DNA from 2 places in the Periweissella cryptocerci genome. Region 2 is predicted to be linked to the other one. Evidence: predicted binding sites of a transcription regulator. Region 2 holds the regulator's gene; the other holds the start of a gene.
What was found. The regulator NrdR, encoded in region 2, represses ribonucleotide reductase genes. The targets are predictions, from matches to a motif close to ACACNATATATNGTGT.
Positions count from the first base shown of each region.

Region 1: EQG49_RS08680 (deoxynucleoside kinase) is a predicted target of NrdR. The motif match lies at 1,802-1,817, and genes of this name have one in related genera.

Region 1 covers NZ_CP037940.1:1,974,393-1,977,609, reverse strand. Annotated here, with positions in the region: gene EQG49_RS08685 (hypothetical protein) at 1-1,608, opposite strand, end outside; gene EQG49_RS08680 (deoxynucleoside kinase) at 1,844-2,479, shown strand; gene EQG49_RS08675 (2-dehydropantoate 2-reductase) at 3,039-3,217, opposite strand, start outside.
Region 2 covers NZ_CP037940.1:730,959-734,175, forward strand. Annotated here, with positions in the region: gene dnaI (primosomal protein DnaI) at 1-267, opposite strand, end outside; gene EQG49_RS03420 (DnaD domain protein) at 289-1,698, opposite strand; gene nrdR (transcriptional regulator NrdR) at 1,710-2,180, opposite strand; gene EQG49_RS03430 (hypothetical protein) at 2,581-3,217, opposite strand, start outside.

The DNA of each region.
Region 1 (3,217 bases), 1.2 Mb from region 2:
TAACTGTTCCCATAAGTCTGGTAATGACTCATGGTGTAAGTTACCAACGCCGTTCGCAATTTTTGACTTGGTGCAAGTCGCAACGGGCCAATCCGTCTCGCCAACTAAATAACTTTGTCGTTCAAGTCGAATTGGATCATTATCAACTAATTGTAGCGCTTCATTAAATACTGCCTCGGTCGTACTATACTCAGCCAATAAGACTGCATAGACGGCGCCGTTAAGTGTCCAAGTTGCTTCTCGTACTAAACGAGTACAACGGGCAACTTGTTCTTGTGCGCGCACTAAGTACTGCATTGCTCCTTCTTCATCACCACGATAATTCAGTTGAATCGCTTGCTGTGTTAATTTATTCGTCCGTGTCGCTAACAGCTGAATTTGATCAGCATGTGCTTCGACTTCCGTTTTCGCCGTACCAACGTTAATGAATGCTTCTTTCATCGCTGCATTTTTTTCCATGCGGTGTAAGAATTTGACAACCTTTAGCATTCGGCGCACTATAACCGTCATTAATTCACCACGATCAACGGCCACTTGCACACTCTTTTGTAAGATTGCGAGCTCCTTGTCGCACGCTTCCAAGTCAAATTGCACACCGTCAACAAATGTATCCACCTGATTATAATGTGAGCGCAACTCTTCAATTCGGGCTGATTTATCATTTAACACACGGTGTAAGGCGACGACTTGCTGCCATTGCCAGTCATTCAATACCAAATGATTCCGATTCGCTGCTTGCAGTAACTCTTCTGCCCGCGTACGAACACGACTACTATCCTCAGCAATCAACTCAACGGCCAATTTAAGCGCTTCTAAACTTGCCAGAATTTCAGCGTTAGTTCCGTCAATTACTAACTTGTCTAAGCGATTTTGAGCAAATTGAATATTCTTATTTTCATACAATGCCAATGGCACCCGATATTCATCAACTAATTGCAATACGTTTTGCCGCTCTTGCAAAGCACTTTGCACTGTTTGCTGTAAGTTTTTTTGCAACTCATGCAATTGATTAAATTCTAAATCATTTTTTACTAAGTAATTTTCTAAATTTTCCAATGCCACTTGAACGGCACTTTCATTATTCACAATTCCTTTTTTAGCCGTTGCAATTACTTCCGTCGCATTTGAGCGCTCAAATTCAAAGTTAGCCAATGACACTGAACATGCCTCTTTTAAGTTGGCAAATGCCACTTCTAAATTAACAATTGAGCCATCAGTTAACTCTTTACGTAACCGATTGCGTGCGGCAGCGATATCTGGTTGATTATCAACGACTACCGGAATACTTGCTAAATACCGTTCAATCTTATTTTGAATTTGGTAACGTTCCTTCAATGCCTTATCCACTAACGAAATTAACATTTCAAGCATTGAAATTGCGCTATCAAAATCTAATTGATTGGCATCTGTTAAACATTGAATCCCTTGAATCAACGTTAAAACATCAGCCTCTTGACTAATTGGTAAGTTTTGAATGTTTTCAATAATTTGTGCAGCTAAAATACCCGAATTAACTGCAGTTGGTTCTAAGTTTTTAATTCCCTCCGAAAGACTCCTTTCAATTTCTCGTACTTTTTGCAAGTTACGAAAATCGTCAGTTTCTTTCATCTTTTGTCTCCATCTTTCTTATTATCACTATTTAATTATATAACATTAAATTGACAAATACGTTCATTTCACTAAGGTTGCATGAAACGTTCACAATTACTCGCTAAGCTTCAAGAATAATTCAAACCTTTTACAGTTGTACAACTATCTTTAATTTCCAACCGCATTATATTGTAGTTGAGCCAAATTTCGGCTACAATATATAGAGTTATTTCAGGAGATAAGGTAGGGCATTATGGTGATTATTACAGCAGGTATGATTGGTGTTGGTAAGACAACACTTACAAGTTTGATTGCAGACCACATGGGGACAAAGGCTTTTTACGAACCAGTTGGTGACAATCCGGTTTTGCCACTTTACTATGGCGATCCCAAGCAATATGGATTTTTATTACAAATTTACTTCCTGAACAAGCGTTTTGGTATGATTAAAGCTGCCCTCGCAGATGACAACAACGTCTTAGACCGTTCTATCTACGAAGATGCGCTTTTCACCCAAGAAAACAACAAAGAAGGTAACATTTCAGATACTGAATTAGATGTTTACATGACTTTGTTAAATAACATGATGAATGAATTACAACAAATGCCAAAGAAAGCACCAGACTTGATGGTCTATGCTGAAACTGACTTTGCTACAATTTTGTACCGCATCAAAAAACGTGGTCGGGACTACGAACAATTTGAAGATAATCAACAATTACAAGATTACTACTTCAAGATGTGGACAGCTTACAAGGAATGGTTTGATGCCTATGACGTCTCACCTAAGCTCAAGATTGACTTACAAAAGTACGATCTTGAAGATCCTGAAAATCAACAACTCGTGCTTGCCATGATTGATGAAGAATTAGCTAAGTATCGCGATTAATATGCAGATAAACAAGTGTGACCAACGGTTTTTCCACGACCTGACCACACGTTAATAAGCCTGATTTCTACCTTGCCACAAGGAGAAATCAGGCTTATTTTGGCTCTATTCCGTCTGATGTGGGCTTTCATAAAATTGGCCACTACGTAACAGTAAATTACTTGGCGCACCACGCTGGAAGCGCATTGCCAAGCCGAAGTGCGGTCTTGGCAAACTCGGATAAGCTGGGACTCTACGGGAATAACTTCCCTAGACTCCTCATCTCATCCTCAGCGGCGACATGTGTTGCACACCCCCAATCGCGGTGTAAAGGCTGCGCCCGCCAAGTAATTTACCGCCACTTCGTTAGTTAGGCATAATGCTCAAACTAGCGAAAATAGTTGCCAACCACAAGCCTGACAAAGCTATGTTCCAGCCCCAATTCGATGGTTGAAATGTACACAAACGACAATCCCACACTAGAGTAAAGCGAACCCTTATTTTTGGAGGCAGGACAAGTTATGTCCGCTTCCCTTTTGATGTTTTTATAGTAATCTTGATTCGCGGAAGCTGTTCACTATTATTTAGCTACTAAATCTTCACGTGCATGGATCATTTCCGTAATTAAGCGATTAACTGGTAATTCCATACCGTGCTTAGTGCCTAGATTTGCAAAATAACCGTTCAAGAAATCAATTTCCGTTAAACGACCTTGGTGCAAATCTTGGTACATTGATGGGTAGTGCGCACCCGCGTTTT
Region 2 (3,217 bases):
GTAGTGCCCTTCCATAATTAATTCTGGATAATAACCAGGTGCCACAGTCGGTTGGCCTTTTTCAATTCGGCGTTTTTGATCAACGAACTCAAAAATTTTAGCTGCCGAACGTTCAAAAGTATCCTCAGCCAACTCATCACGATGCTCATTTAAAAAGCTCTGTACATCGGCATCCGCAAAAGCCGCTTGGATTGCTTCGTTGGCTTTAGCAAAATTATTTGCATGTTTATTAAAGTATGCTTGCATACTTGCCCCTAAATTTTGCATCGGGTTTCCTCATTTCGTTCGTTAATTTTCATTATTTTGTGCCCGTGAAGCACGTAAACGCTCCATGCGCGCCTCAGCTGCAGCCTTTTGGGCGGCAATTTCAGCCGGTGTTTTTTGTTGTTCTGCTGTTTTTTCATAAGTTGGCGTGGTTTCCACTTTCCGTGGTGTCCGCCGGTAATTACCATTATTAGCACGACTTTTACTCTTCGCTGCGCGTTCTTCATTGAACTTGGCAATATCGGCCAACGCAGCTTCCGCAGTCATAATTTTATGTTGTCCCAAACTATTGGCAATCGAGTTGTAATACGTCCGCGTTAAGTTATCGTTCTTCATTCCGACCAAGACATAATATGTCAAAATGTTAATCACTTCCATTGGTAACACATTATGCTCAACTAAATCAGTAATCGTTTTTTCTTCATTAGCGGTCACAAATCCATGGCGGGCTGTCTTGATACTATTTAAAAATTCAACTGGCGAGAGGTCTTTGGCTTCTTGCACAATTTTTTGCACCGTCGCTGGTAATGCCGTGGTTGTTGGCGTTTCAGTTTTTTCGCTTGGTGTAGCTGGTACTTGTTCAACTTCGGCTTTGGCGGTAGTTTGCCGTTGTGTTTTATACATATCTGACACCGCCTGCTTAAGCGCTAATTCATTGATTTCATGCGTATCGAAGTTCATCGTTTGCCGGATAATGTTGGCAAGTGCTAATTCGTTCACACCATACACCATGTTTTCAGAAATAATTAAATTACGATATGGTGCGAGCTGTGCGGCCGTCAAGCCAGTACTTTGCAGCGTATCTAGTAGCAATTCAAAATCAAAATGACTATCCGTTGTATCACTAAAAATTGCTTGATTCGTTTGTGCGCTAACTTGGCGGGAAACGTTTTCATCCATTAAATCAGCCGCTTGATTAAATGCTGCCGAACTCAAATGAAAAACATCGAGCATGCTTTGCGAAATATCCTCACCCTTAAAATCTAATAGTCGGCGTAAGCGAAACTTTGCTTGGAGCGTTTTATATGCTTGGCTACCAACTGCATCAATCAAGAGCACACTCATCAATTCGTCACTGAAAAACTGATCTGGTAGTAATGGGGCGTGCATTTCGTAAACGTAAAATTCACCCAACGCATCCGAATTATGCCATGTGTGAATTAAGTCGACTGCTTCTAACCGTCCTCGCGCTTCGACGATTGCTTGCGGACTCAAACTAACTAGGTTCATTAAATCACTGTGCCGGCGACGGTTAGCTAATCGTGGCTGTTCATCCAACAATGTCCAAAAAGTATTGAATAACGCCATTGCATTTGGGCCAATAATTGGCTGATATAAATACGTCAAAACTTGCCGATCAAAGTCACTTAAATAAGCGGCTTCCGACAAAATAAAGCCACTCATTGGATTCAATTGCCGTGCTTCTCCACTCATTTTTCACCTAATCAATCTTTCTTAGTTTTATCATTGCCAACAATTTCTTGAAGCTCATTTAAGAACACTTCAACACTGTCAAAGTGCTTGTATACACTTGAAAAACGAATATAGGCAATTTCATCAATATCCTTTAAATATTTCAACGCATACTCACCAATAATCTGGCTGGTAACTTCACTTTCACCGAGTTTACGTAAATCTTTTTCAACTTGAGCGACAACTTGCATCAGGCGATCACTCTTGATTGGACGTTTTTCAGCGGCGCGCACTAATCCGCGGAGGAGTTTTTCCCCCTTGAATTCTTCGCGTGAGCCGTCATTTTTGATAACAAATAAAGGCGTTGTTTCAGTTCGTTCAAACGTTGTAAAGCGGGTACCACACTTTGGGCATTCACGACGACGACGAATTGAACGTCCTTCATCGGCGGGCCGACTATCAACCACACGGGTATCGTTATACTGACAATTAGGACATTGCATTGGGCAATCACCTTTCTACTTTTCCAATTTGGTTTAGTTGTAAACACCAAATAATTAAATTTAATATTACATCTAGTATAACAGAAAATACTAGTACACACCTCGCTGGATTGTTCGATATTTCATGTAAAATTAACCATTAATTTCAGCTGACGTGGGAGTGAATAAACTTGACCACTACATGCCAGTAAATTACTTGGCGCACCACGCTAGAAAAAAATTTAGCCCCTAATATCAAGAATTCCAAACCGTCCCCAAAATTGCAGTTGTCCACGACAAAAAACTCGATTTCAACCTTTGTTAGAAGGCAAAATCGAGTTTGGGAGCAGAAGACTTACTATTCAGTCCTCTTTGAAGTCAGCTGCCCATGGGTAAAAATTAGGCACAGTATCAGCTTACTTTATTTGAGTTTGATTAGTTTTTGAACTTGGCGATAATCATCCAAGTGCGCTTGATTATCTGATTCTTGTAAGATATACGTCGGAATAAATTTAGCCAAGTCAAACTTCACCTGATTACTAAATTCACCAACTTTAAGCACTACTTTTTTCTTTTTCTTTTGGACATGTACCGGTGCATAAGCGAAATTGTTAACATCACGTTTTACCGCCAAAAATGGGTGTTTGTCTTTGTCATCCAAAGCAATCAACCACGTATCGTCTTTTTTGGTTACAACTAGTTTTTGTTTGCTATTAATTTCTGATTCTAACTTGGCAACGATGTGTTTGTTAGCCTTAGTGTTATCACGATAGCCAATCAGCGCCGCACTCAATGCTTGCGTGTCGGTCATCGTTTTAATTGTCTGTTTTACTTGCTTATTAATTTGTCGGGTTATTGCTTTTTTGTAGTAGCTTAATGAAGCAACCGCCTGTCCGTCACTTTCAGACATACCTTCCCGCTTAGCGTTATTCGCACCTTGTAAGTACATTTGCTTATCTAAGACATTAGCACGAATATCAAAATCTGGTAGTTTTGTTTGCTTGGCTCCAGGCGCATCTAAACGGGCACCAGTATGCTCGTTGATTTTGATTGCGTAA